Regions from separate parts of the Mesorhizobium sp. P171375 genome, predicted to be linked through region 1. Evidence: predicted binding sites of a transcription regulator. Region 1 holds the regulator's gene; each other region holds the start of a gene.
What was found. The regulator PhoB, encoded in region 1, activates phosphate uptake and scavenging genes when phosphate is short. The targets are predictions, from matches to a motif close to TGTCATNNANCTGTCAT.
Positions count from the first base shown of each region.

Region 2: ACYHH6_RS21550 (PhoX family protein) is a predicted target of PhoB. The motif match lies at 2,209-2,225, and genes of this name have one in related genera.
Region 3: ACYHH6_RS22985 (bifunctional 2',3'-cyclic-nucleotide 2'-phosphodiesterase/3'-nucleotidase) is a predicted target of PhoB. The motif match lies at 4,263-4,279, and genes of this name have one in related genera.
Region 4: olsB (l-ornithine N(alpha)-acyltransferase) is a predicted target of PhoB. The motif match lies at 1,987-2,003, and genes of this name have one in related genera.

Region 1 covers NZ_JBYNWF010000001.1:210,253-217,675, forward strand. Annotated here, with positions in the region: gene ACYHH6_RS01060 (sugar ABC transporter permease) at 1-1,104, opposite strand, end outside; gene xylF (D-xylose ABC transporter substrate-binding protein) at 1,253-2,293, opposite strand; gene ACYHH6_RS01070 (ROK family protein) at 2,563-3,798, shown strand; gene phoB (phosphate regulon transcriptional regulator PhoB) at 3,823-4,512, opposite strand; gene phoU (phosphate signaling complex protein PhoU) at 4,529-5,233, opposite strand; gene pstB (phosphate ABC transporter ATP-binding protein PstB) at 5,275-6,099, opposite strand; gene pstA (phosphate ABC transporter permease PstA) at 6,117-7,423, opposite strand, start outside.
Region 2 covers NZ_JBYNWF010000001.1:4,470,831-4,478,253, forward strand. Annotated here, with positions in the region: gene ACYHH6_RS21545 (GMC family oxidoreductase) at 1-173, shown strand, start outside; gene ACYHH6_RS21550 (PhoX family protein) at 239-2,152, opposite strand; gene ACYHH6_RS21555 (FAD-binding oxidoreductase) at 2,292-3,638, opposite strand; gene ACYHH6_RS21560 (hypothetical protein) at 3,748-4,146, opposite strand; gene urtA (urea ABC transporter substrate-binding protein) at 4,460-5,770, shown strand; gene urtB (urea ABC transporter permease subunit UrtB) at 5,876-7,423, shown strand, end outside.
Region 3 covers NZ_JBYNWF010000001.1:4,734,797-4,742,219, forward strand. Annotated here, with positions in the region: gene ACYHH6_RS22970 (Dabb family protein) at 107-397, opposite strand; gene ACYHH6_RS22975 (hypothetical protein) at 511-645, opposite strand; gene ACYHH6_RS22980 (class I SAM-dependent methyltransferase) at 905-2,155, shown strand; gene ACYHH6_RS22985 (bifunctional 2',3'-cyclic-nucleotide 2'-phosphodiesterase/3'-nucleotidase) at 2,185-4,164, opposite strand; gene ACYHH6_RS22990 (NAD(P)/FAD-dependent oxidoreductase) at 4,302-5,567, opposite strand; gene ACYHH6_RS22995 (5-formyltetrahydrofolate cyclo-ligase) at 5,750-6,418, shown strand; gene ACYHH6_RS23000 (Lrp/AsnC family transcriptional regulator) at 6,415-6,888, opposite strand; gene ald (alanine dehydrogenase) at 7,045-7,423, shown strand, end outside.
Region 4 covers NZ_JBYNWF010000001.1:6,647,194-6,654,616, reverse strand. Annotated here, with positions in the region: gene grpE (nucleotide exchange factor GrpE) at 1-202, shown strand, start outside; gene ACYHH6_RS32470 (trimeric intracellular cation channel family protein) at 312-944, shown strand; gene olsB (l-ornithine N(alpha)-acyltransferase) at 1,048-1,923, opposite strand; gene ACYHH6_RS32460 (PAS domain-containing sensor histidine kinase) at 2,100-4,391, opposite strand; gene acuI (acrylyl-CoA reductase (NADPH)) at 4,536-5,525, opposite strand; gene lspA (signal peptidase II) at 5,624-6,112, opposite strand; gene ACYHH6_RS32445 (TrmH family RNA methyltransferase) at 6,109-6,966, opposite strand; gene ACYHH6_RS32440 (RsmD family RNA methyltransferase) at 7,001-7,423, opposite strand, start outside.

The sequences.
Region 1 (7,423 bases):
CAGTGCGTTGGTCGACGCGTTGAGGCGGGCCGACGAGATCGCCGCGCTGATCGCCGCCAGCACCCCCATGATCATGAACACCTTCATGGTCACCCAGCGCGTGTTGATGCCGGCAAGTTCTGCTGCTTCCGGATTGCCACCGATGGCGAAGACATAGCGGCCGAAACGCGTGCGTTTGGTGATGAAGGTCATTATGATGCCCGTGGCCACCGCCATCAGCACCGGTATGGCGATGCCATGCGCGATAAACAGCCCGCCTTCGGGAAGAGTGATGCCGTTCTGCCGCGCATACTGGCGCACGATGCCGATCGGCCATGGATAGGAATTGGCGATCCAGACGGCGCCGAGGATGGCCGCGCAAGCGACCACGCCAAGCAAGGTCTCAGCCCACACGGGGCGCAGTGGAAAGCTGAACCGCTTGCGCTGCGAGCGGCCATTGAGCAGCGCGAAGGCAACCGCCGCACAGGCGACGACGCCGACGATCCAGCTGGCGGTAGCGCCGATCGAACCGCGTGGTCCGCCACCCATCAGCTGGAAGGTGGCGTCGAGCGGCGCGACCGTGCGCCCGCTGGTGATCAGCCATGCCATACCGCGCCACACCAGTAGGCCGCCCAGCGTCACGATGAAAGCCGGAACCTCCATATAGGCGATGATGAAGCCCTGGAACGCGCCGATCAGCAGACCAAGCACCACGCCGGCGGCCAGCGCGATGATCCAGAGCCAGGGATTTCCGAGCTGGAAGCCGATGACGCGAATGAGGAATTCGGCCTGCGCCACACCCATGATCATACCGATCACGCCTTCGACGGAGCCAACCGAAAGGTCGATGTTGCGCATGACGATGATCAGCACCATGCCGGTCGCCATGATCGCGACCGAGGAGGTCTGCACCGACAGGTTCCACAGATTGCGCGGCGTCAGGAAAAGCCCGCCCGACAGGATGTGTATGCCGACCCAGATGACCAGCAGGGCGCCGACCATGCCGAGCATGCGCGTGTCGAGTTCGGTAGCCTTGAGGAACCGCCCGACGGCGCTGAGCTCGGATGCGCGCGCCCGGTCCGCAGCAGTGCTGGCGACCGGCTGATTAGAGGTCGTGTCGGTCATGCTATCCTCCCACCGGTTTGCCGTCTGGCGCGGATGCCGGAACATGGATGCTATTTGCTTTCCGTGGTCATTTGAAGCGGAAGCCCTTGGAGAAACGCCGCGGCTTTTGGGCCGCGGCGCCGAGATTTCGAACCGATAGGGTCCGGTTTTAGTTGCAGGCTGCAACGCTGCCGGCAGTGACGCCGGCGCAGACTTCGTCCTTCTTGATCCAGCCGGCATCGATGACGACGTTGAGGTTGTCCTTGGTGATGGCAACCGGGGTCAGGAACAGCGACTTGACGGTGTTGCCGCCGGGCGTGGTGAAGTCCTTGGCGCCGGCAATGTCGCCCGTCTTCTTGCCGTCGGCCAGCTGCGAAGCGATCTCGGCGGCGTTCTTGCCGAGCTCGCGCGCGTCCTTCCACACCGACACGGTCTGCGTGCCGAGCGCGATGCGGTTCAGCGCGGCATGGTCGCCGTCCTGGCCCGAGACCGGAACGGTTCCGGCCAGACCCTGCGCCGTCAGCGCCGCGACGACGCCGCCGGCGGTGCCGTCATTGGCCGCAACCACCGCATCGACCTTGTTGTCGTTGGCGGTCAGGAACTGTTCCATGTTCTTCTGGGCGTTGGCGGGCAGCCAGCCATCCGTGTAAGCCTCGCCGACATTCTTGATCTTGCCCGAGTCGATGGCTTCCTTGAGCACTTCCATCGAGCCGGCGAACAGGAAATCGGCATTCGGATCGGCACCCGAGCCCTTGATAAAGACATAGTTGCCTTCGGGCTTCGCCTTGAACACTTCGCGGGCCTGCATGCGGCCGACTTCCTTGTTGTCGAAGGTCAGATAGAAGACGTCCTTGTTCTCGATCAGGCGGTCATAGCCGACGACTGGAATGCCTTCGTCCAGCGCCTTCTGCACCGCCGGGCCGATGGCCGAGGCGTCCTGCGCCAGGATGATCAGCGAGTTGGCGCCCTGCGAGATCAGACTTTCGACGTCGGTCAGCTGCTTGCCGGGATTGGACTGCGCGTCGGCGGAAATGTACTTGTCGCCGGCAGCCTCGATCGCCGCCTTCATCGCCGCTTCGTCGGTCTTCCAGCGCTCTTCCTGGAAGTTCGACCACGACACGCCGATGACCTTGTCCTTCGCCTGCGCGACCGACACCAGCGTCAGCGACATGGCGACACCCGCCAGCATGGCGGCTGCAAATCTGTTCATGATAACCCTCCCTGCGCCGCGCACGGCGCGACAAAAACTGGCCCGAAGGCCGGCACACAGAGGCTCTATTTTTTCGAGCCTCGAAAAAATACTGGTCCAACGGCGGGGCGCTGTCAACATCGATTCTGATGGATTCTGATGGCTTCGCCGAATTTTTTCGGGACCCGCAATAAACAATGACAGCGCCGCTGGCTTCTGGCAATATTTGCGTGGCGTCCCTGACCGCCTCCACTATCATGAGGCGCAAGGGGACCGGGAGGAAAACAAAAATGTCGGTTGGAATCCGTCACGACGATCTGCGCCGTCGCAACCGTGCGATGGTGATTTCGGCCGTGCGCCGGGCCGGCCAGCCGTCGCGCACCGAGATTGCGGCGACCACAGGCCTCAGCCATTCGACCATATCGGCGATCTCGTCTGATCTGATTCAAGAAGGCATCCTGGCTGAGAGCAAACCCGGCGAGACGGGTGCGCTGAAGCGCGGCCGGCCGCAGGTTGGCCTTGCGCTCAACCCGGAAGCCGCCGCGGTGATGACCGTGGTGCTGTCGCTGAACTTCCTCTCCGTCACCGTCATCGACTATGCTGGCCATGTGGTCGCCGAGGAGCAGCGCCGGCTGGATACGCTGACCATGCCGCGCGACGAGCTGATCGGCGAATGCACGGCAATCGTTCGGCGGCAGCTCGAGGATCCCGATCTCGATGTTCAGAGCATCGCCCGCATTGCCATGGGCATCCAGGGCATCACCGATTCGCGGGCGCGCGCCATGCTGTGGTCGCCGATCACGCCGCTGACCGACATTGCCTTCGCCGACATACTGGAAGCGGAATTCGGCATTCCGGCCACCATGGAAAACGACTGCAACATGATGGCGGTGGCGCTGCAATGGCGCCAGCCTGAGCGCTACCGCGACAATTTCATCGCTATCCTGCTCTCGCATGGCATCGGCATGGGGTTGGTGCTGAAGGGCGAATTGTTTACCGGCACCCATTCCTCGGGCGGCGAGTTCGGCCACATGATCCACCGGCCCGGCGGCGCGCTGTGCCGTTGCGGGCGGCGCGGCTGCGTGGAGGCCTATGCCGGCAATTACGCCATCTGGCGCAGCGCCAAAATGATGAGCGAGGATGCCGAACCGGTCGATGTCGGCGACGCCGACATGCGGGCGCTCGCCGCACGTGCCCGCGAGACCGATGGCCCGGAGCGCGAAGCCTACCGCAAGGCCGGCGAGGCGCTCGGCTTCGGCCTCGGCAGCCTGTTCGCGCTGATCGATCCAGCACCTGTCGCCATGGTCGGAGTCAGCGCCGCCGCGTTCGATCTGATCGAACCGGCATTGCGCGAAGCGATTGCTCAGACCGCCGGCGGCCAGCACTCGAAATCGATCTCCTTCGACACCGAGCCCAACGAACTGCCGCTGATCCGCGAAGGCTGCGCTATGCGCGCGCTCAGCTTCGTCGACCAGGAGATTTTCGCACCGGGGATTCAGGCAAAAGCGGGCAAGCATGTCGCCTGAGGGGCCGGCAACAGCGCGGCGCGCCTAATCTTCCCGGATAGCGTAGCCGGCGCCGCGGATGGTGCGGATGACGTCGGGCATGCGGCCATTGTTGACCGCCTTGCGCAGTCGACCGACATGCACGTCGACCGTGCGCTCGTCGATATAGATCGTCTCGCCCCAGACATTGTCGAGCAGCTGGCTGCGCGAGAACACGCGGCCGGGATGGCGCATCATGAATTCGAGCAGGCGGAACTCGGTCGGTCCGAGCCTGATTTCGCTCTTCTTGCGGTAGACGCGGTGCGATTCACGGTCGAGCACGATGTCGCCGACCTTGAGCACGCTGGACAGCACTTCCGGCTTGGCGCGGCGCAGCAACGCTTTCACGCGCGCCATGAATTCCGGTGTCGAGAACGGCTTGACCAGATAGTCGTCGGCGCCGGTCGACAGGCCACGCACGCGGTCGCTCTCCTCGCCACGCGCGGTCAGCATGATGATCGGCAGCCGTTCGGTCTCGGGCCGCATGCGCAGCCGGCGGCAGAGCTCGATGCCGGACACCGCCGGCACCATCCAGTCGAGCACCAGAAGGTCGGGCACATTTTCCTGCAGCCGAATTTCGGCCTCGTCGCCGCGCGTCACCACCTCGACCTGGTAGCCTTCGGATTCGAGGTTGTAGCGGAGGAGCACGCCCAGCGGCTCCTCGTCCTCCACGACCATGATGCGTGGCGCGATCATCAGCAGTTCACCCTTGTCAGGCCGAAGTGGCCATCGCCGTCTCGTCCTGCTTCGGGCGATTGGCGGGCAATTGCTGGCCGGTCAGCACATAATACGCATTTTCAGCGATGTTGGTGACATGATCACCGATGCGCTCCAGATTCTTGGCGCAGAACAGGAGATGCGTGCAGGCGGTGATGTTGCGCGGGTCTTCCATCATGTAGGTCAAGAGTTCACGAAACACCGACGTGTATTTGACGTCGATACGTTCGTCCTCATTCCTGAGTTTCGCCAGGGCTGCCGCATCGGCCGCGGCATACTCCTCGACCACTCCTTGCACCTGGATCAGCACCAGCTGCGCCATCGCGTCGATGGAGTGCGAGAGGTCGCGCGGCGTGACGCTGAGGCCCACGGTGCCGACGCGCTTGGCGATGTTCTTGGCGAGATCGCCGATGCGCTCGAGGTCGCCGGCCATGCGGATCGAGCCGACCACGGCACGCAGATCGTTGGCCATCGGCTGGCGCTTGGCGATGAGCGTGATAGCGCGATCGTCGAGTTCCCGCTGGCGCGCGTCCATGATGGCGTCGTCGGACACGACGCGCTGCGCCAGCGCATTGTCGGAATTGAGCAGCGCTTTTGTCGAGCCGCTGACCATCGACCCGGCCAGATCGCCCATGTCGCGGATCAGCTTGCTGATCTGGCCCAACTCTTCATCGAAGGAAGCGACGGTATGTTCACCCATGATCGTGGTCCTCGTGCCTGAAAATTCAACCGCTGGACGGCTCAGCCGAAGCGGCCGGTAATGTAGTCCTGGGTGCGCTTGTCGTCGGGATTGGTGAACATCTTGTCGGTGGCGCCCTCCTCGACCAGGTAGCCGAGGTGGAACATCGCCGTGCGCTGCGACACGCGCGCCGCCTGCTGCATCGAGTGGGTGACGATGACGATCGTGTAATTCTGGCGCAGCTCGTCGATCAGCTCCTCGACGCGTGCGGTGGCAATCGGGTCGAGCGCCGAGCATGGTTCGTCCATCAGGATTACTTCCGGCGACACCGCAATGGCGCGCGCGATGCACAGGCGCTGCTGCTGGCCGCCGGACAGGCCGGTGCCGGGCTCCTGCAGGCGGTCCTTGACCTCGTTCCAGATCGCCGCCTTCTTCAAGCTCGACTCGACGATCTGGTCCATGTCGGACTTGCGCTTGGCCAGCCCATGGATGCGCGGGCCATAGGCAACGTTCTCGTAGATCGACTTCGGGAACGGATTGGGCTTCTGGAACACCATGCCGACGCGCGCCCTGAGTTCGACGACGTCGATGTTCTTGTCATAGATGTCGTCCTCGTCGAGCGTGATCTTGCCGGTCACCCGCGCCGAATCGATGGTGTCGTTCATGCGGTTGAGGCAGCGCAGGAAGGTCGACTTGCCGCAGCCGGACGGGCCGATCAGCGCCGTCACCTGGTTCTGGCGGACGTCGAGATTGACGTCGAACAGCGCCTGCTTCTCGCCGTAGAACACGCCGACCTTGTCGCCGCGCATCTTGATGACTTCGTTCGACTTGGCGTTCATTTTGTCGCCCACTGCGTTTTCAAGGGACTGTTCGGTCATGATGTTCATACCAAATTGCCTTTTTTCTACCAGCGCCGCTCGAACCGGCGCCGAAGCACGATCGCGGTGATGTTCATGGCCATGAGAAAGACGAGCAGGATGATGATGGCGCCGGACATGCGCTCGACAAAAGCGCGTTCGGCCTCGTTTGCCCACATGTAGATCTGCACCGGCAGCGCCGTCGCCGGATCGAAAGGCGTCTTCGGATAGTTGGCGACGAAGGCGACCATGCCGATCAGAAGCAGCGGTGCTGTCTCACCCAGCGCACGCGCCAGGCCGATAATCGTGCCGGTCAGGATGCCGGGAGCGGCAAGTGGCAGTATGTGCTGGAACACCATCTGCATCTTCGAGGCGCCAAGCCCAAGCGCTGCCGAGCGGATCGACGGCGGCACCGCGGCAAGGGCCGCGCGCGTCGCGATGATGATGGTCGGCAGCGTCATCAATGTCAGCACCAGGCCACCGACAAAGGCGGCCGAGCGCGGCATGCCGAGGAAGTTGATGAACACGGCAAGGCCGAGCAGACCGAAGACGATCGACGGCACCGCTGCAAGATTGTTGATGTTGACCTCGATCAGGTCGGTGAAGCGGTTCTTCTTGGCGAATTCCTCGAGATAGATCGAGGCCGCGACGCCGATCGGCAGCGCCAAAAGCAGCACAATCACCATCATGTAGAACGAGCCGATGATCGCCACGCCCATGCCTGACGTCTCGGGCCGGCTGGAGGCGCCATAGGTGAACAGACCGGTGTTGAAATGCTCGGCCATCACGCCGTCGGCCTTGAGTTTGTTCATCCAGTCGATCTGCTGGTTGGACACCTTGCGGCGCGCTTCATCGACGCCGAGGTCGATCTGGCCCTTGAAGGCGGAGTCGAGATTGGCCGCGGCCAGGATATTGACGTCGCGCGTCGTGCCGATCACCGACGGATCGGCGGCGACGATGTCGCGCAGCTGGACGCGGGCGCCTTCCGACAGGAAGCCCTTGAGCTTCATGACCATCGGCTTGTTGCTTGGGTCGATGCCAAGCTTGGCCATCAGCGCAGTGTCGGCGAGCTTGGGATAGTTCGCCTTGATCAGCACGCTCGGATCGGTGGCGCGCTTGCCGGAGGGATCGATGACTTTCTCGTCGAAGCTGATCGGCAGCGTCACCGTCGTCTGCCAGAAGGCGGTGTAGCCCTTCGAGACGATGGTGATCAGCATGATGGCCAGGAAGGCGAGGCCGACCGAGATCGCAATCACACCGTAGATGCGGAAACGGCGTTCAGCGGCGTAGCGCGCCTTCAGCCCTATGTCGCGGCGCGGACGCGCAACGGCGCCCGCCATCGTGTCCAGGGGAA
Region 2 (7,423 bases), 4.3 Mb from region 1:
AAGACGGTGTCGTCAACCAGCACGGCCAGGCGCACGACATCAAGAACCTGTTCGTGTCGGACGGCAGCCAGTTCACCACCGGTGCGGCCGAAAACCCGACGCTGACGATCGTGTCGCTGGCGATCCGCCAGGCCGAATACATAGCGTCGCAAATGTCGGCCAAGACGATCTGAGCCGTCCTCCCGGACCGCTACGCGGAACGCGCATGGGCGCGTTCCGCACTATCTCCCGAGATTGACTAGGCGCCGACCGGCTGCCCGTCCTTGCGGCGGATGGCGACGACGGACGGCCGCGGCAACTGGCCGTCTTTGAAATCGGGCCACAGCGTCTGCACCTTGTCGAGCGTCTCGGCGTCTTCCGCAGGGTGCTGTACCGACAGGAACAGCGTGGTGCCGTCCGGCGTGAAGCACGGGCCGGTTGCTTCCGCGCCATGCGGGCAAGTGAACAGCAGTTTCGGCAGGCCGCGCGCGGCACCCTCGGTGTCGACGCCATAGACGCCGTCCGGCAGGTCGAAATCATTGGCGCCGTCGGTCGCCACCCACAGCCGCCCGGCCGGATCGAAGGTGATGTTGTCGGGGCAGACGAACCAGCCATTGTCCGACGTATCGGGATGGAAGGTCGCGCCGACCTTGGCATCCCTGGGATTGCCACAGAGCACGAACAGATCCCAGGCATACTTTTCCGCCGTGTGGTCGGCATCCGCGCCGCGGCCGCCGGGCGGGATCAGCTCGACAATATGGCCCCAGAGGTTTTCCGGCCGCGTGTTGGCCGGATTGACCTTGGACTGGTCGCGCTTCTTGTTCTTGGTCATCACCGCATAGACGCGGCCGGTCACCGGATTGGTCTCGATGTCCTCGGGCCGGTCCATCGGCGTGGCGCCCAGCGCGTCGGCCGCAAAACGCGTCTTCAACAGCACTTCGGCCTGGTCGGCAAAACCGTTCTCGGCAGTGAGCTTCCCCTGGCCATGCACCAACGGCAGCCATGTCATCGAGCCGTCGGTATCGAAGCGGGCGACCGACAGCACGCCCTCGTCGAGCAGATCAGCGCCTGAGGCCGGGTTGGCCTTGTCGTAGGCTTTTGCCGAGACGAAGCGGTACATGTATTCGAAATAGTCGTCGTCACCCATATAGACGACGACGCGGCCGTCCTTGTTAAGGACCACGGTCGACGCCTCATGCGACATACGTCCGAGTGCAGTGCGCTTTACCGGCTTGGACTGCGGGTCGTAAGGGTCGATCTCGACCACCCAGTCGAAGCGGTTGGCCTCGTTCGGCTCCTTGTCGAGGTTGAAGCGGTCGTGGAAGCGGCCGCGGCCATAGATGTCGGAGCCGTCAAAGCCGTAACGGTCGAGCAGTTCGGCGGTCGGCGCCGTCTTCGGGTCGCCGCCGAAAATGTCCGACACGCCTTCCTCGCAGGTCAGCACCGTGCCCCAGGGGGTGAAGCCGCCGCTGCAGTTGTAGCTGGTGCCGAGCACCTTGGTGCCGGTGGCGTCGGCTGAAGTCATCATCAAGGCATGGCCGGCGGCCGGCCCGGAAACGGTCATTTCGGTGTTGGCGGTGATGCGGCGGTTGAGCGGGCTGTCAGCGACGGTTGCCCACTTGCCGTCCTTCAGTTGCACTTCGACGATCGAATGGCCCATCGCGGCCATGCCGAGATCGACCTGTTCCTTGGTCATCGTCTTGCCGGCGTCGTCCTCGGTCATCCCGGAAAACATCACATTGGGCGAGATGTATTCGTTGTTGACGCAGAGCAGACCGTGGTCGGAGTTCACCGTGCCCTTGGGGAGCGGCATGAAGGCGATGTAGTCGCAATTGTAACCGAAGCGTTTCTCCTGCTCGTCGGCGGCGACCTTGTTGCCGTCGAACTCGGCGAGGCCGGCTGCAAGCGGATCGCCCCAGCGCGCGACGATGGTCGTCTCATAGCCATCAGCGACGGCATGGGTTTTGTCGTAGACCCGCTTCAGCTCGGGAAAGCCGAGCGTCGACTGCGCTGCCGCGGCATGCGTTTCGCCGGCAAACAAGGAGCCGACAAAGCTGCCGCCGGCAATCAAAGCGCCGGAGGCAAGGCTGCCCTTCAAAAGAGACCGGCGCGAGACGCGCTCGGCAATGACGTCGCGGATGACGGGGGAGGATGAAGACGGTGCGTTGGCCATGGTGTCTGCCTCTCGGGGTGGATGTTACGGCGCACCCGCTGCCCTAGTCTGCTTCGGCAACATCCGCATGACATGAGGGAGAACAGTTTCGAGACCGCAGAAATGGCGACCTAAGGCGGGCAGCTTCTTTCAACTGCAATCACCGCGGTGCGGCCGCCAAAGGTACGATGTTCTGGTTGAGGCGGAACCGATTGGTTGGATCAAGACGGGATTTCAAGCGCCTCAGTCGATCATATTTGACGGCCCCATAAGCGCCCGACGCGATGGCGGTATCGGCCTGTTCGTTGATATAGTTGGCCTGTATCGACGGATCGGCCATTTGCTCGGCGGCAGCCCTTCCCCATGCAATACAGCGCTCGTCGTCTGCCGGATTGTCCCATACGGGCTCCGCAATCCAATAATACCCAGCCTGCCTACCGGAGTAGGCCGTGGCGTCTTCCGGCACATCCGAAACAGCGCCTCCAAGTTGCGTCACATAGAGTTCAGAATCCGGTGTCGGCGCCGTGGTGATCTGCTGGACCATGGCGTCCACCGCCTCTCCGCTGATATCCCGCCAAAATCCACCCTTTGCGTAATACCGGCGCGACCAGGCGAAATGAACGTCGTTGCGGCTTTGCAGCTCAATGAACGGCATGGCGCCCATCGTTCCTTCTCCCGCGCCTGCAAGCTCGCCGAAAGGTGAGAGCATCCGCTCCGCATGCCTGCTGTCGCCGACCCAGACGGCCGTCATGCCCAGACTCAGTGAGGCCAGTGTGAAGGCAACAGAGAACTCTCGCGGGCGTTGTTGAGCCAATTCGCCCAGGACGGCAATCGCTCGCCGCGCGCTGGCGACTGGGTAGCTCCACTGGCCAACCGACACCAGGCCAAGCTGATGCAGTTTGAACTTGAAGCGAGTAACGACACCGAAATTCCCGCCACCACCTCGGATGCCCCAGAAAAGTTCAGGATCCGAGTCCGCATCTATCCAGGTGACACTGCCGATGGCGGTCACGATCTCGGCCCCAATCAGGCTGTCGATCGTCAGTCCGTAGGCGCGGCTGACACGACCCATGCCGCCGCCAAGGGTGAGGCCTGCGACCCCGGTGTGAGAAATGACGCCCGCCGGAACCACATACCCCTTTGAAACTGTCGCTCCATCGAGATCTCGCAGCATGGCTCCGCCGCCGGCCTCGACTGTTCCGGCGCTTGTGTTCAGGCGGGTGGAATTGAGTTGCGACAGATCGAGCAGAAGCCCGGCGTCACAAGTCGATAGACCTGGGAAACTGTGTCCGCCTGCCCGGATCGCAAGGACCGCATCGCAACTGGCCGCGATGTCGATCGCCTTTCGAACGTCATCGACATTTTCTGCGTATAGTACAGCCGCCGGCTTCCGATCGACGACGCCGTTCCACACCCTTCGGGCACGATCATAGTCCCGATCACCAGGCATGATCAGGGGCCCGCGACATTTGGCCAAGGCGAGCTTTCTTCGCAGCACGTCGGACATTCGAGCCCCCACTCCAAGCGACCCGCAAACGGTATCACGCGTTTGACGGACGAGAAATAGTCAGTGCAAGCGACGTCATCAGTACTGCTTCCGAGGGCGGCCGATCGGCTTACTGGGCCTTGGTGCAGGTCGAGGCGGTGAAGGCACCGTCGGGCTGCTTCAGGATGATGTCGAAGGACGGGGTGGTCTCGCCGTCCAGCGTCGCCTGCGTCATCGAGACGGAGTTGCCGCCGGTGGTGTAGCCGCCCAGCGGGCCTAGCCAGGTGATCTCGCCATTGGCGTTCATCTGGTAGTTATAGCCTTGCAGCGCGGTGCCGAACGTCACCGGGCCGGAATAGACATTGCCCTTGATGGTGATGTCACCGAGGTTGAGGAAGGCGCCAAGCAGATAGACTTCGCAGTGATAGGTGCCGTCCGGCAGCTTGCCATCGCTGAAATCGGCGCGCGCGCCGTCGCTCGTTGCCATCAGCAGCAGGATGCCGGAAATGCATGAGATGCGGGATGTCATCGGGTCACTCGTTTGCGGAGTGAGCTTGCCCCATTTTTGCGCCGTGCCGCAATATTGTTCGTCCGCATGCCGCTGGCTGAGTTCAAAATCTAGGCACTTGTCATAATTGGGCGAAAATTAGGCAAAAGCCTTGTGCGCTGCGCAAATTTCCCTCAATCAATTTTTAACCGGCTGCCTTTGTTTTCTTTAGGCTAATATAATAATCGGCTGATAACGTTAGATTATTTCCCATTTCCGAGGGCCGCATTTGCGTTTGGCACGGCTGTTGCATTGGATGGTTGCGCTGCAATCAACCAGCTTGGGAGTATTCGGTATGAGGGGTAATTTCGCGACAATAACAAAAATGTTTTCGGCCGGCGTAGTCGCTGCCGGCCTGTCGATGTCGTCTCCGGCCAAGGCCGCCGAAGACACGATCAAGGTCGGCATTCTGCATTCGCTGTCGGGGACCATGGCGATTTCGGAGACGACGCTGAAAGACGCCATGCTGATGCTCATCGAAGAGCAGAACGCCAAGGGCGGCCTGCTCGGCAAGAAGCTGGAAGCGGTCGTCGTCGATCCGGCGTCCAACTGGCCGCTGTTCGCCGAAAAGGCGCGCGAGCTGATCTCCAAGGACAAGGTCGCCGCCGTGTTCGGCTGCTGGACATCGGTGTCGCGCAAATCGGTGCTGCCGGTGTTTTCCGAGCTCGACAACATCCTGTTCTATCCCGTCCAGTATGAGGGCGAGGAAAGCGAGCGCAACGTGTTCTACACCGGCGCCGCACCAAACCAGCAGGCGATCCCCGCCGTCGACTACCTCATGAGTGAGGATGGCGGCTCGGTGAAGCGCTGGGTGCTGGAAGGCACCGACTATGTCTATCCTCGCACCACCAACAAGATCCTCGAGGCCTATCTGAAGGCCAAGGGCGTCGCCGCCGAAGACATCATGGTCAACTACACGCCGTTCGGCTTCTCCGACTGGCAGACCGAAGTCTCGGCGATCAAGAAGTTCGGTTCGGCCGGCAAGAAGACCGCCGTCGTCTCGACCGTCAATGGCGACGCCAACGTTCCCTTCTACAAGGAGCTCGGCAACCAGGGCATCAAGGCCGAGGACATCCCGGTCATGGCCTTTTCGGTCGGCGAGGAAGAACTAGCCGGTCTCGACACCGCGCCGCTGGTCGGCCATCTCGCCGCCTGGAACTATTTCGAGAGCGTCGACACGCCGGAAAACAAGAAGTTCATCGCTGACTGGCACAAGTTCATCAAGAACGACAAGCGCACCACCAATGACCCGATGGAAGCCCACTATATCGGCTTCAACATGTGGGTGAAGGCGGTCGAGAAGGCCGGCACCACCGGTCCGGACAAGGTCATCGACGCCATGGTCGGCGTGTCCGTGCCGAACCTGACCGGCGGCTATTCTACGATGATGCCGAACCATCACATCACCAAGCCGGTGCTGATCGGCGAGATCCAGGCCGACGGCCAGTTCGAGACCGTGTCGCAGACGCCCGGCCTCGTGATGGGCGACGAGTGGTCCGACTATCTGCCTGACTCCAAGGACCTGATCTCGGATTGGCGTGCGCCTCTGTCCTGCGGCAACTTCAACGTTGCCACCGGCAGGTGTGGCGGCAAGGGCACGAACTGATCCCTCCCGGGACTGGCCGGTTCCACGGCCAGAGACCGCAAGGCGTCCGGGCGCTTCAGCCCGCCCGGACGCCAAATTCCACCTCCCGGAAAAGTATCTGAACGGATGATCCTGTTGCGCGCTCTCGGCCTCATGCTGGTGTTTCTGATGGCAAGCTTGTTGCCGTCAAACGCAGCCGAAGCCGATTTGCGCGCCATCATCGCCAAATTCGCCACCGGCACGGGATTTGCGGCCACCGAGACCGTGGTGCGTGAGCTCGCCGCCACCGGCGATCCGCTGGTCGAACGTCCGCTTGCAGCGCTCGCCGAAGGCAATCTTTACATCCGCAAAGCTGATTCAGCCGTCTTCGTCGGCAATGAGGCCGGCGACAGTGTCTCGCTGCTCGACCCGCTGAGTGGCGAGAGCGCCGGCGAGGCCGCCAAGGCCGATATCACCAAGATCAAGGTCAACAACACGCTGCGCCGCGTCATCCGCGATGCGCTGGGCACGCTGACGTTGCGTGCGAAAGATCCGGCTGTCCGCATTGCTGCCGCCGACACAATGTTCAAGACGCCCGATGCCGCCAACATCGAGCCGCTCGACGCGGCCATTGCCGCCGAGACCGACGCCAAGGTCAAGGCGCTGTTCGAGCAGGCGCGCGCTGCGTCGGTTCTGGTCTCCGACAAGCCCGAGGCCGACAAGCTTGCAGCCATTGCGCTCATCGGCGCGCGCGGCGACCGCGACGCGCTGTCGCTGCTCACGTCGGTCGAGGCCAACGCGCAAGGCGCGGTCAAGGACGCGGCGAGCGCTGCGATCGCCAGCATCAATTCGAGCCTGGCGCTGTGGGATGCCGGTCAGAACATCTGGTACGGCATATCGCTCGGCTCGGTGCTGCTGCTGGCGGCCATCGGCCTTGCCATCACCTTTGGCGTCATGGGCGTCATCAACATGGCGCATGGCGAGATGGTCATGCTCGGTGCCTACACCACTTTCGTCGTCCAGCAGGTGATCCGAACCTCATTCCCTGGCCTGTTCGACTGGTCGCTGGTCATTGCGTTGCCGCTCGCCTTCCTGGTTGCCGCCTCTATCGGCCTGGTCATCGAGCGCGGCGTCATCCGCTTCCTCTACGGCCGGCCGCTGGAAACGCTGCTCGCGACCTGGGGCGTCTCACTGGTCCTGCAGCAGGCAGTGCGCTCGATCTTCGGGCCGACCAACCAGGAGGTCGGCAATCCCTCCTGGATGTCGGGCTCCTTCGATGTCGGCCAGCTCGCCATCACCTGGAACAGGCTGTGGATTCTGGTCTTCGCGCTCACCGTCTTCGGCGTGCTGCTCTATGTCATGAAGCGCACGCCCTGGGGCCTGCAGATGCGCGCCGTCACCGCCAACCGCCGTATGGCCGCCTCCATGGGCATCCGCACGCCCTGGGTCGACGCGCTGACCTTTGCGCTGGGCTCCGGCATTGCCGGCATCGCCGGTGTCGCGCTCAGCCAGATCGACAATGTCTCGCCCAATCTCGGCCGCGGCTACATCATCGACAGTTTCATGGTCGTCGTCTTCGGCGGCGTCGGCAATTTGTGGGGCACGCTGGTCGGCGCCTTCTCGCTCGGCATCGTCAACAAGGTTTTGGAGCCCTATGCCGGCGCCGTGCTCGGCAAGATCGTCGTGCTGGTCCTC
Region 3 (7,423 bases), 4.5 Mb from region 1:
GCGCCCGGATCGCGGCGGAGTCCGCCCATGATGAAACATGCGATTCGCACAGCCCAATGTATGAATTCCGCTTGTGAAAAACGGGTGAGGTTTCCTGCCGGACTGATCAGGCCACCGCCACGACATCGGCCGAATAGCGCAATTCGCGCAATGGTTTGACCCGGCTGGTTGTCTCCGCATAGAGCGGGTGCGCCTTGTAGGCGGCCAAGGCCGCCTCGTCCTCGAACTCGGCATAGACGACCACGTCGATCGCGTCCGACAGCGGGTCGACCTTGGTGTTGAGCGTCACCTCGAACAGGTTTGAATGCGGAATATTGCCCAGGTTGAGCAAGCCCTTGCGCACAGCCTCGACATCGTCCTTGCGCCGCGCGCTGAAGAAAACGATATGCCGGATCACGCCTGCCTCCACGTTCGATTTGCCGGCATGTTTTGTGTGAGCGGAACCGTCGCGTCAACCGCCACGATGTCGCGCCCGGCAGCGCCGGGAGGCGACTTTGCAGAGGCGCAAAACTAGCCCCCGCCGGTGACGTAGCGCACGATGCGCGACATCTCCCTGACCGTCGTGTCGAGATAGCGGCCCTGATTATAGAGGCCGTCCCAGATCAGGAAAAAGGCGATGGCCATGATGACGACGACGTAACGCATGACTGAAGCTAACGTATGTGGCTGTTCGGAACCATAGTGATTTAGCCGAGGGCCGCGCTCTCCCGCGGATTGTGGCCTCAGGCCGGCGACCTGGGTCAGTGCCGCGCAAAGCTTGCCTCTTGAAGTTTCGGCCAATGCCATGGAAGATTGTGGCGAAAATTCACGCAGGCAGCGGCGTCCGCGCCTGCGAATGAAATGTGGAGGATGTGGAGGCCGGCAGATCGTGCGCCGTCCCCGCGGAAGTCCAGGGGGATGTGGGATGGCTGCTAGGGAACACAAGGGCGTCGGCGACGCCATCAGACTGGACGAGCTCAACTTCGCCGAGATCGTCAAAGGCTTGCCGGCCAAGGCGCGCATGGTGCTGTCGGCGGCGATGAAACTGCCGCGCGGCTCGCTCAAGGTAAGGATGCCGGACGGCCGCGCCGTTCTTGTCGGTGGCAATGCGCCCGGCCCCGACGCCGAACTGGTGTTGAAGAACTGGCGCCTGCCCGGCCGCGCCTTTTCCGGGGGCACCATTGGCGTTGCCGAATCCTACATGGACGGCGACTGGGAAAGCCCTGACGTGACCAGCTTTCTCGAACTGTTCGTCGTCAACTCGGCCATCGGCGAACGCGTCGCCGGCGGCGCCAACTGGCTCATCAACACCGTCCAGCGCATCCGCCACTGGTTCAACGAAAACACCCGCACCGGATCGAAGCGCAACATTTCGGCGCATTACGATCTCGGCAATGCCTTCTACAAGCAATGGCTCGATCCCAGCATGACCTATTCGTCGGCGCTCTATGCCACCGGCGCCAACGATTTGGAAAGCGCGCAGGCCGCCAAATATCGCGCTTTGGCCAAGGACACCGGCATCGGCAAAAAGGACCATGTGCTGGAGATCGGCTGCGGCTGGGGCGGTTTTGCCGAATTTGCCGCGCGCGAGATCGGCTGTCGCGTCACCGGCTTGACCATCAGCCGCGAACAGCACGACTTTGCCAAGGAGCGCATCCAGAAGGCGGGACTGTCTGATAAGGTCGACATCAAGCTGCAGGATTACCGCGACGAAACAGGCACTTACGACCGCATCGCGTCGATCGAGATGTTCGAGGCGGTCGGTGAAAAATACTGGCCGGTGTTTTTCGGCAAGATGAAGGCCTGCCTGAGACCCGGCGGCACCGCCGGCCTGCAGATCATCACCATCAACGAGGCCGCCTACGACACCTATCGCGCGCGGCCGGATTTCATCCAGCGCTATGTTTTCCCGGGCGGCATGCTGCCGACGCCGTCGATCCTGAAGTCGCTGGGCAAAGACCATGGTCTCGCCCATCTGCGCGAGCGCGTCTTTCCGGACGACTATGCTCGCACGCTGGCCGAATGGCGCAACCGCTTCTGGCAGTCGTGGGAAAAGATCATCCCGCTCGGCTTCGACGACCGCTTCAAGAAGCTCTGGGAGTTTTATCTCCACTATTGCGAAGCCGGCTTCAGAGCCAGCTACATCGACGTGCGCCAGGTGGTCTACAGGGCGTAGTGCGAGCGGGTATTTGCCCGCCCGTTTCCTCAAAGCAGGATGCGATATTTCGCAAACCCGGCTTCGCCCTCGCCGACCGGCTCGATCTTGAGCGATTTCACCCCTGAAATAAAATCCTTCGCCTTGGGACCGGTCTCGAACAAGACGCTGGTTCCGGGCAGCGGCGTGAACGACCAATTGTCGTCGGCCGACGGATTGATCGTGCCCTCGCTGACGACATAGCGCACGATCACATCGCGGTTGGTGTCCGGCGCTTCGTAGATGATCTTCGAGGCGTTGATGTCTGGGAAATTGCCGCCACCGCCAGCGCGGTAATTGTTGGTGGCGACGACGAATTTCGCTGCTGGATCAATGGGCTTGCCATCGAAGCTGAGGTCGACGATGCGGCTGGAGCCGGCATTGGTGACGCCACCCTTGGCATCGTATTTCGGCGGCTGCGACAGGTCTATCTTATAGCTGACGCCGTCGATCACATCGAAATTGTAGGACGGGAATTCGGTGTCGATCAGCGCTTGGTCGGTCTTCCCGGCCTCTATCTTCTTGAAAATGCCGGCCGACATTTCCAGCCATTCCTTGACCTGCGCCCCGGTGATCTCAACCGCCCGCACCGTATTCGGATAGAGATAGAGATCGGCGACGTTCTTGATGGCGATGTCGCCCACCGGCACGTCGGTGTAGTAGTCGGCCCCGTTGCGCCCGCCGGCCTTGAAGGGCGCTGCCGCCGACAGCAGCGGCACATCCTTCCACTGCGTGCTCTTCAGAATGTCCTTGAGATACCAGCTCTGCGCCTGGTTGACGATCTGCACCGACGGATCGTCGGCCACCAGCGCGAAATAGGAATAGAGCGGCGCCGAGGTCTTGCCGACCGGACGGCGGACATAGGCAAGTGTCGCCTGATGGTCCGCCTTCAGCGCATCGACGATGCGCTGGTCGTCCGCGACCGTCGGCTTGTTCACCTTGTCGACGCGTTCGTAGATCGGCCGTGCCTCCGAGGTCGCCGAGACCACGCGCCATTTCGATCCGTCGCGTTCCAGAAGCAGGTCGATCAGGCCCATATGCGAACCCCAGAAGCCGCCCATCACCGCCGGTTTGCCTTGCAGCGTGCCCTTCTCCGTGTCGACCCCATCAAGCGCCTGAAAATCCTTCTTGCCGGGGAAGACGAGATGCTGATGGCCGGTGAACACGGCATCGATGCCCTCGACGCCGGCAACGAAGAACGAGGCGTTCTCCATTCCGTCGCCTTGCTTGATATCGATGCCGGAATGCGAGAGTGCAATCACAATGTCGGCGCCATCCTCCTTGATCTGCGGCACCCAGGCCTTGGCCGCCTCGACAATGTCGCGCGTCCGGACATTTCCTTCCAGGTTCTTCAGGTCCCAGACCATGATCTGCGGCGGCACGAAACCGATAATGCCTATTCTGATCGGCTGCTCTGCGCCCGACCCGTCCTTGATCTTCTTGTCCAGGATAACGTACGGCTTGAGATAGAGCTTGTCGTCGCGCGGGCTGGCGGCGAACTCGGTGCCGCGGATCAGATTGGCGCAGACGAACGGAAAATTGGCCCCGGCCAGAACCTTGTCGAGGAACGACAGGCCGTAATTGAACTCGTGGTTGCCGAGCGTCGAACATTCATAGCCTAGCAGGTTCATGCCCTTCATGATCGGATGCAGGTCGCCGTCCTTCAGTCCCGTCTCGTAGGCGATGTAGTCGCCCATCGGATTGCCCTGCAAAAGGTCGCCATTGTCGATCAGCATCGCATTGGTGGCTTCCCGGCGCACCGCAGCGATCAGCGAGGCCGTCCGCGACAGGCCCATCGTGTCGTTCGCTTTGTCGGCGTAGTAATCGTACGGCAAAACATTCACGTGGATGTCCGTCGTCTCCATGATCCTCAGATGCGCCTGATTGGCCTCAGCGCGGGCGGAAAACGGATGCAGCATGATCAGCGCTCCGCTGGCAGCGGCGCCGGCAAGAAAACCGCGACGGGAGACGGGGTGGAGTAAAGGCGACATTGGTTTTCCTTCCCAGCGACGTGAACATCCCAGCCCCGCCGAAACCTTCGCGCCGAAAACTGGCCATGTCCATCGGGAAGTCAGTCGATCAGCAAAAGGTGACGGCTGGATGAATTGCCGTGGCCGAAAGGAAGACCTCAGCCCTTGTCGTCGTCGCCCTGGGTGATCAGCCGCGCACTGCGCTGGCCGGTGAAATATATCCATAGCCAGCTAAGCGATACCGACAGCCGGTTTCGAAAGCCGATCAGGAAGTAGATGTGCGCCACACCCCACAGCCACCAGGCGAGCCAGCCGGTAAGCTTGATCCAGCCGAAATCGATCGCGGCTGCCCACTTGCCGATCGTCGCCAGGTCGCCGGCATGTTTGTAGCGGAAAGGACGCGGCGCGCTATCGCCTGCCAGCCGCGCCTTGATCGTCGCGGCGACATGTTTACCCTCCTGCTTGGCGGAGGGCGCCACGCCTGGCACCGGCTTGCCATCTGGTCGCAACACATGCGCGGTGTCGCCGATGACGAATATCTCCGGGCTATTCGGCACGGTCAGATCGGGTTCGACCATCACCCTGCCCGCCCGGTCGACCGGCACCCCCAGCCATTCTCCCGCGGGCGAAGCGGCAACGCCGGCGGCCCAGAGGATTGTCCGCGCCGGCAGATGCGTGTCTCCAAACACGACACCCTCGGCATCCAGCCGTGTGACGGCGCGGCCAAGCGCGACCGTGACGCCCCGCCGTTCCAGCGCCTTGCGGGCATAGTCCGACAGTTCCGGCGCGAAATTGGCCAGGATGCGGTCGCCGGCCTCGACCAGCACCACGCGCGCATCACGCGTGTCGATCTTGCGGAATTCGCCGCGCAGCGTCTCATGCGCGAGTTCGATAATGGTGCCGGCAAGCTCGACGCCGGTCGGGCCGCCGCCGACGATAACCAGCGTCAGCAGCGCCTGGCGCGTGGCCGGATCGGTCTCGCGCTCGGCCTGCTCGAAGGCAAGCAGGATGCGGCGGCGGATCGTGGTGGCGTCCTCAAGCGTCTTCAGCCCCGGCGCGAAGGGCTCCCATTCGTCATGGCCGAAATAAGCGTGGCGGGCGCCGGTGGCGAGCACCAGCGTGTCATAGGGGATCGAACTGCCGTCCTCGAGCAGCACGCGTTTGCCGGCGCGGTCGACGCCGGTGACATTACCCAGGAGCGTCGTCACGTCCTTGCGCTTGCGCAACAGATGACGGATCGGCCATGCAACTTCCGATGTCGCCAGCAATGTGGTTGCCACCTGGTAGAGCAGCGGCTGGAAAAGGTGGTGGTTGCGCTTGTCGATCATGGTGATGCGCACGGGCGCACCGGCCAATGCGCGGGTGAGTTCGAGACCGCCGAATCCCGCACCGACGACAACGACATGATGGCTCGTTTCGTTCATCGCACTCACCTCGTTTTCACCGTCCTTATCTAGTGATTTTTGTGCACCGCAACAATGTCGCGGCTCGCAAGACTGCCATGCATCAAGGCTGCCAAGGACTCGTCCCCACATGTCGCGAATGCCTATGTCGTCAGGCTGAGACGGGTATAGCCTTCCAGGGACAGGAACCACGGGAGTGAGGCATGGCCAACGACGATGACAGCGCCAAGGATGGCAAAGGTCCGGCGCAATATTCCTCGCCGCCCTGCTTCATGCATGAACTCGATCCGGAATTCCGGGCGCCGCTCTCCGACTGGACCGATGTCAGGCGCTGGCGCAAGGCGGAGCGCGAACGGCTGATCGGTGCGCGGCTGGCGGTTTCGGCCGATGCGCGGGCGGCGATGTCGCAGCGTATAGCTGAAGGTCTCGATGCCATGATCGGCGACATTGCCGGCCGCATGGTCAGCCTCTACTGGCCGTTTCGCGGCGAGCCCGACCTGCGGCCTTGGATGGCATCGGTCAACCAGCGAGGCGGCCGCACCGCCCTCCCCATCGTCATCGAGAAGGGACAGCCACTGATCTTCCGTGCCTATGCGCCTGGCGACCGGCTGGAAAAAGGCGTCTGGAATATCCCCATCCCCGCCGAGGGCGATCCGGTGCTGCCCGACATCGTCATTTCGCCGATCGTCGGTATCGATCCGCGCAATTACCGGCTGGGCTATGGCGGAGGCTTCTTCGACCGGACGCTGGCGGCTATGCCGTTCAAGCCTTTGGTCATCGGCGTCGGCTACGAGTTGCAAAACATCGCCACTATCTACCCGCAGCCGCACGACATCCCGATGGACCAGCTGGTGACCGAGGCTTGGGCCTAAGCCAATTCCGGCTTCATGCCCATGGCCGTGCGATCAACGATCTCGCGCAAGGCAAATGACGAGTTGATCTTGGTCACATGCGGCATCGCCGACAGCCATTCCTTATGGATGCGCTCATAGTCGACCAGGTCCTTGGCGGCGATGCGCAGGATGTAGTCGTATTCGCCTGACATCAGGTGGCAGGACAGTACATTCGGGCAGCGCTTGATCGCCGCCTCGAAATCCGACAGTGTCTTTTCGAATTGTCCCGACAGCGATATATGCACGATCGCCGTCATCTGGTGGCCGAGCGCGGCGTTCGAAAGCCGGGCGTGATAGCCGCGGATGGTGCCGGATTTCTCCAGATTGTCGAGGCGCCGCGAGCAGGCCGACTGCGAAAGGCCGACCCTCTCGGCGAGCGCCGCATTGGGTATGCGCCCATCCTTCTGCAGTGCCTCGAGAATGGCGATATCAATCCTGTCGAGCGGCATTTTTCGTGATTCCTGCGAAAATCCTGCGATTTCGCGCAACGATTATCGAAACGTGCAATCCCGCGCAAGCGCATTCGCAAACACCTGCGCAACGATTCGTGGTTCACTGTGTTCATACAGGGAACGAGCCCAAAGGGCCGGATCAGGAGAAGAAGAATGCGCGTCGGTTGCCCCAAGGAAATCAAGAACCACGAATACCGCGTCGGCCTGACGCCGGGCTCTGTCCGCGAATATGTCGCGCATGGCCATGAAGTGCTGGTCGAAACCGGCGCCGGCGCCGGCATCGGCGCCGATGACAATGCCTATCGCGCCGCCGGCGCCATCATTGCCAAGACCGCCGCAGATGTGTTCGCCAAGTCGGACATGATCGTCAAGGTCAAGGAGCCGCAGCCCAATGAATGGGTGCAGCTGCGCGATGGCCAGATCCTCTACACCTATCTTCACCTGGCTCCCGATCCCGAGCAGACCAAGGGCCTGCTCGCCTCCGGCGTCACGGCAATCGCCTATGAGACCGTGACCGACGACCGCGGCGGCC
Region 4 (7,423 bases), 6.4 Mb from region 1:
CCACCAGGCGATGTTCGAGGTGCCCAATCCCGATGTGCCAGCCAACACCGTGGTCCAGGTCGTGCAGCCGGGCTATTCGATCGGCGAGCGCGTGCTGCGGCCCGCCATGGTCGGCGTCGCCAAGGGCGGCCCCAAGATCGCGGCAGCCGAGGCGCCTGTCGAACCAGGCCCGGTGAACGAGCAGGCCGAGAAGGATGCGTAAATAAGGCATTAGGGGAGTAAGGCAGTAGGGCAGTAGGGAAGGGAGCCGTACCAGTGGTGCGGCTTCGTGCTAAGCATACTGCCCTACTGCCTTACTCCCCTGGTCTGCCATGAATCCCATCGACCTCCTCGACTATGCTGGCGTCGCCGTCTTTGCGGCGACCGGGGCGCTGGCGGCTTCGCGCAAGCAGCTCGACATTATCGGCTTCCTGTTCCTGGCCAGCGTCACCGGCATCGGCGGCGGCACACTGCGCGACGTCATCCTCAACCTGCCCGTCTTTTGGGTCGGCAGCTCAGGCTATGTGCTGATCTGCGCGGCCGTTGCGGTGCTGGTCTTCTTCATTGCCCACCGCGTCGAATCCCGCTGGAAATGGCTGCTCTGGCTCGATGCCATCGGATTGGCGGCCTTTTCGGTGATGGGCGCGGCCAAGGGACTGGCGATCACCGGTTCTCCGGTCGTCTCCGTCATTATGGGCGTGCTGACCGCCACATTCGGCGGCATCCTGCGCGATCTGCTGGCCGGCGAGCCGTCGGTGCTGCTGAGGCCCGAAATCTACGTCAGCGCGGCGCTGGCGGGCGCCGGCCTCTACACGCTTGGCGATCTTATCGGATTGCCGCCGGTCGCCTCGGACCTTGCCGGCTTTGTCGCGGCTTTCCTGGTGCGTGGCGGCGCGCTCAAATTCGGCTGGACGTTTCCGTCCTACAAGAGCCGGCCGGGACGGCGGCCGGAGGATATTCCGTAAGAGGGACGTGAGTAGGGATTAGTGAGTAGTCAGTAGGGGCAGGAACCCGCAGCGTGGTGGGTAGCCCCCTACTCACTACTGACTAATCCCTACTCACTAAACATCACGCCGCAAAGCGCTGCGCTTCGCCGCCATAATAGTTGACGTAGCGGGCGCCGATTTCCTTGACCGGCATCACCACGAACACATCGACGGTGGAGAATTCGCGGTCGATGACGCAGCCGTCGCCGATGCGGGCGCCGACGCGCAGATAGCCCTTGACCAGCGGCGGCATGGCCGCGATCGCCGCCTTGGCGTTTACCGCCTCGATCGGCATCAGGTCCATCGAGCAATAGCGCCCGGACACAGCCCGCACATCCCAGGCTGAGTTGGTGCGGCAGTGATGGGCAAGATAGGTAAGCGCCTCGGCATGCGCCGCCGGCACCGTGCCGTGGAACGAGGCACAGCCGGTCATCACACCGATCTCATAGTGCTTGATATAGGCCCAGATGCCTTGCCACAGCGCCTCGATGGTGCGCTTGGAGCGGTATTCCTTAAGAACGCAGGAGCGGCCGAGCTCAAGGAAGCGCTGTCCGGGATGACGGGCAATCAGCTTTGTCAACTCGAACTCGCCTTCGGAATAGAAGCCGCCGGCGGTCGCTGCGATTTCTTGCCGCAGCAGCCGATAAGTGCCGACGATGCGGCGATGCTCGGGTCCGGAAATCGAGGTGTCCAGCACCAGCAGATGGTCGCAGAGCGGGTCGAAACGGTCGGCATCACGCCGATCCTGTGCCTGGAACAGGTCCCTCCTGGCGCCAAGCTCGTCATAAAATACCCGGTAACGCACTTCCTGCGCGGCAGCGATCTCGGCTTCGTTGCGGGCAAGCCGCACTTCGAGATTACCGATCCGGCCCAGCGGTGCGCCTGTTGCGACGGCATCGGCGTTACGCGCGGCGAGCAAAGCACCGCCTGCATTGGGCCGAGTGTCACATTCCGGCATAACTGTATGCACGAGTGATTCTCCTTCGAGCCATCCCTCTTGGCACGGGGATACGGTGTAGGTGCAACAGGATTGTGACAGTACCGTGATACGGCGCAGCGAGCAATACTTCGTCGGCTGGCGAAAACCCTCAACCGGCTACCTTACGTGACGGCAGAGAGCACGTTGGGGCGGCCTCAGGCGGCCACCTGGCCTTCGACGGCATGGACCAGCGCGTCGGGGTCCAGCGGCTTGGTGACGAAGCCGCTGGCGCCATGGGCAAGCACCGTGTGGCGGGTCTTTTCCTGGCTGTCGGCCGAAAGCACCATGATCGGAACCGGCGGCACGGCCATTTCTTCCTCGTGGCGGCGGATCGCCGCGATTGCGTCCAGCCCGTCCATCACCGGCATGTGCAGATCCATCAGCACCACGTCGAAACGGTGTTTCAGCCCGGCTTCGGTGATTGCCTCGACCGCCGCCTTGCCGTTGCCGACGACTTTGACCCGATGCCCTGCCTTCAAAAGCGTGGCGCGGGCCAGCATGGCGTTGATGTCGTTGTCTTCGGCGATCAGCACCGACAGGCCCTGCTGGCGCCCGCCAACAGGCCGATGCGACGACGCCCCGCTTTTTTCCGGCTTCATGGGCAGGGGCAAAGCAGGGGCATGGCTGGTCAACAGCACGCGCATCAGCGTTTCGCCGCGCACCGGCCTTGCCAGGAAGGTGGCGTAGCCGCTGGCGCGGAATTCGCCAAGCATGCCGCGGTCGGTCGGCGCGATCAGCGTGATCGCCTCGCAATCGGCAAAGCCGCTCTGGCGCAGGCGCTTGAGCAGCCTGCCGTCGCTGTCTTCCATGGCGGCGTCGATCAACAGCGCGTCGCAATGTTCGGCGAAAGGCGTCGCCTGGGAAGCGGTCGCGGCCACATCGACGGCGCCGCCATGGGCGCGGATGGCACGGGCGATTGCATCAGCCTCTACAGCGTTCTTCGACACGATGACGGCGCGCCGGCCGACGAGGATATTCTGCCGGTTCTGCGGCGCTTCGGTGGCCCCTGTGGCCGGGATTTCGAAGACGAATTCAGATCCCTCGCCAAGCCGGCTCGACACCGAAATGGCGCCGCCCATGGCCGTCGCCAGTCGTCTCGATATGGCAAGGCCGAGGCCGGCGCCGCCATGGGTGCGGGTTGAGGTGCCGTCGGACTGTTCGAATTCCTCGAAGATGCGCTCCATATCCTCTTCGCGCAGGCCAGGGCCGGTGTCGGCCACGGTGAAGCAGATGCGGTCGCTGGTCTCGGTGCGGGCCCGCGCGACCGAGACCAGCACGCCGCCGGTGTCGGTGAACTTGACCGCGTTGCCGATGAGGTTGAGCAGCACCTGCCTCACTCTTCCCGGATCGGCTATGATCATCTGCGGCACGTCGGGCTCGACATAACAGCCGAGGCCGATGTTCTTGGCGAAGGCTTTCGCCGCCATCAGTTCGATGATGTTGTCGGCAATCTCGCGCAAAGATGTCGGCTGCGGCTCCGGGTCGAAGCGGCCGGCTTCGATCTTGGAATAATCGAGCAGGTCTTCGATGAGCGCCAAGAGGGCGCTGGCCGAGGTCGAGACGGCGGCGACATAGGTGCGCTGCTCCGGCGACAGATTGGTGTCGGCCAGTAGCTTGGCCATGCCCATGATGCCGTTCATCGGCGTGCGGATCTCATGGCTGACGGTGGCGAGGAAGCGCGACTTGGCCTGGCTGGCATATTCGGCGCGCTCCCGCGCGGTGATGAGCGAGGATTCGGCACGTTTGCGGGCGGTGATGTCGCGGGCAATCGCCCGGTGCGAAACGGCGCCGCTGTCCTTGTCGCGCACCGACAGTTCGATCCACGAAAACCAGCGCGGACCGTTCGGCGTGCGGATGGAGACGTCGGTGGAACTCAGGCATTCGTGATCCGAAAAGGCGGCGTCGGGAACGACCCCGACATCGATGCCGAGGTCGGCCAGCGTCCTGCCGGCAAGATCGCGCTGATCGGTTCCGACGAGGCTGGCGAAAACCTTGTTGGCATAGACGATGTGGCCGTCGCGGTCGCGGTGGACGACGAGGTCGCCGAGCGCATCGATCAGCCCGCGAAAGCGCTCCTCGCTCTCCTGCATCTCCCACATGCGGTCGGCCAGCGTCTCGATCTCGGCGCGGCTGCGGGCTGCGGTTTCGTCGAGCAGGGCGGTCGCGCGGTGGACGGTGTGGCGGTTGCGCCAGTGCATGGCGACGCCGCCAAGGCCGGTCGCCAGCAGGCCGAGCGTGATGAAGATCGGCGCGCCGGTGAGGTGGGACAGGCCCGCCAGCACGACACTGGCGACCACGGTCAAGAACAGCAGGCCCTCGTGCGTGGCGCGCGGAAAATCCGGCGCCAGCGGCGGTGGGACAACATGCTGCCGCTTCGGCGTCGCCGGGCTCGGCCCGTCGACGCTCTCGGCTCGGTTCTTCTCTTTCCTGACGGACTCCGCGATCATGCGGAAATCCTTGCCAGATAGAGATTATGGAAAAGCGCGGCGGATCGTTCGAATTTTAGCGGTCACGCGTTTTTGGCGGTTTTCCGCATCTCATAATCTTTTCCGAAAACCGGATTTCACTTTTCGGGATCATGCTTCGGGGCCTCACATATCCACGACCACGCGCCCCCTGATCTTGCCCTCGACGATGTCGTGGGCGGCGGCGATGATGCCGTCGAAGCCGATTGTCGTCGACAGGCCGGCAAGTTTCTTGAGGTCGAGATCGGTGCCGATGCGGCGCCAGGCTTCCAGGCGCACAGCCTTGGGCGCCATCACCGAATCGATGCCAAGCAGCGAGACGCCACGCAGGATGAACGGTGCGACGCTCGACGGCAGATCCATGCCGCCGGCCAGGCCGCAAGCGGCGACCGCGCCTCCGTAGGCGGTCATCGACAGCACATTGGCCAGAGTGTGGCTGCCGACGGCATCGATGCCGCCGGCCCAGCGCTCCTTGGCCAGCGGCTTGGCCGGCTGGGAGAGTTCGTCGCGCGAAATCACTTCGGCGGCACCGAGGTCGATCAGATAGGGGCTTTCGGCGTGGCGGCCCGTCGAAGCGATGACATGGTAGCCGAGGCTGGACAGGATCGAGACCGCGACCGAGCCGACGCCGCCGGCGGCACCCGTCACCACCACCGGGCCGCGATCCGGCAGGATGCCGTGCCGCTCCAGCGCCATGACACACAGCATCGCCGTATAGCCGGCGGTGCCGACCGCCATCGCATCGTGGGCGCTGATGCCGTCGGGCAACGGCACCAGCCAGTCGCCCTTGACACGGGCGCGCCCGGCATAGGCGCCGAAATGCGTTTCGCCGATACCCCAGCCGTTGAGGATGACCTTGTCGCCCTTGCGCCAGTCGGCGTGCGATGACGAGAGAACGGTACCGGCGAAATCAATGCCCGGCACCAGCGGCCAGCGGCGGATCACCGGCGCCTTGCCCGTGATCGCCAGCCCATCCTTGTAGTTGACCGTCGTCGCCTCGACCGCGACGGTGACATCGCCTTCCATCAGATCGGCTTCGCCGAGATCGACGATTTCGACCGACTGCTTTTTTTCGGCATCGCGCGAAACGCGGATGGCTTTGAAGGTTTCGGACATTTTTTCTCCTCGGTCGAGCAGCTGTGAAGATCGGCAAAGGCTGGCCGGACTGTGCGGCGACTGTCCGGCGCGGTCAATTGGTCAAAAGACGGCGCCGTTCAAGCGTCCGGGCTTTGCGGCTTTGCCTCTCGGCGCCAGCCGATGAGTTCATCGAAGACGACCAGCGCGGCACCCACAGAAATGAAAGCGTCGGCGAGGTTGAAGACGGCGAAGGACCATACCGGCGTGTGGAACAGTATGTAGTCGATGACGTGGCCGTAGACGGCGCGGTCGATCAGATTGCCGAGCGCCCCACCGATGATCAGCGCAAAGCCGATGCGGGCCAGCACATGGCCGGCCGGGGTGCGCGTCGCCAGATAAAGCACGAAGGCGACGACGAGAACGGCAATGACGACCAGGCCGGTGTCGCCGAAGGACGAGAACATCGAAAAGGCAATGCCGGTGTTGTAGGTGCGGTAGAGCGCCAGGAACGGCACCAGATCGAGCTTTTCCTGGAAAGCGAGGCCGGTTTCGACCAGATGCTTTATCCATTGGTCGAGCGCGATTGCCGCTACCACCAGCAGCGCGTAGGGGAACCATGATTTCACGATTTAGCGTCCTCGGGAGCAAGCTTCAGGGCGCCGCGCCGGATCTCGAACAGCATGACGCCGGTGGCGACCGCAAGGTTGAGTGAATCGGCGCGGCCGGCCTGCGGAATCCGGAGCAGCCGGTCGCAGCTTTCGGCCAGATTGTGGGGCAGGCCCTGCTGTTCGTTGCCCATCATCAGCAGCACCGGCCCCCTGGAGAAATCGACCGAGCGGTAATCAACCGCACCCTTGAGATGGGTACCGACGACAAGGCCCGAGAAGCTGTTTCGCCAGGCCAGGAACGCTTCGGACGTGGCCCTGGTTACCGGCACAGCGAAGATCGAGCCCATGGTGGCGCGTACGGTTTCGACAGAGAAAGGATCGGTGGTCTCGCCGACCAGGATGACTCCCTTGGCGCCGACAGCATCGACGGTGCGGATGACGGTGCCGAGATTGCCGGGGTCGCGCACCCGGTCGAGCGCCACCCAGACATCGCCGTCGTGGGCGCGGATGTCCTTCAACGGCAGAAGTTTCTGCTGGAAGACGCCGACCACCATTTGCGGATTGTCGCGACGGGTGATGGCGACCAGCACCTTTTCCGACACTTCGAGCACGGTGCCGCCGGCGGCAACCGTGCGCGCCGCTACCTTTTCGACCGCCGCATTGCCACGACCGGCCTTGGCGAAGACCAGCGTCTTGATCGACCAGCCGAGGTCGAGCGCGTCGATGACCAGCTTCAGCCCTTCGGCCATGAAGGCATTCTGCTGGTCGCGGAATTTCTTCTGGGCGAGCGCCTTGATGTCCTTGATCAACGGGTTGGCGAGGCTGGTGACTTCCTTCACCTGCCCCGGCGCGCCAGCGTGCCGCTCATTCATCTATGACTCCCGGGCATTCAGGTCCCCCGGGCATTCAGGCCACCCAGCGCGAAAACAGCGATGTCGACAGCGCCCGCCCAGCGGATTGCTCACGGATGATCAGTTCGCCTGACTCAACCGCGCCGCCCATGCCGGCGAAGGTGTCGCGCATCAGGGCATGGATGGCGAAGAAGGAGGCGCGGATCGAATAGGCGGTCAGCACCACGGCCAGCGGCTTCGGCGTCAGGATCGCGCGGCAAAGGTCGGTCAGGCCAGGCAGGTCCTCGAACAATTGCCAGACCTCGCCCTTGGGGCCGCGACCATAGGCGGGGGGGTCGAACAGGATGATGTCGTAGCGGCTGCCGCGGCGCTCCTCGCGCTCGGCGAATTTCACTGCGTCGTCGACGATCCAGCGGATCGGCTTGCTGCCGAGGCCGGCCATTTCCTGGTTTTCGCGGGCCCAGCCGATCGCCTTCTT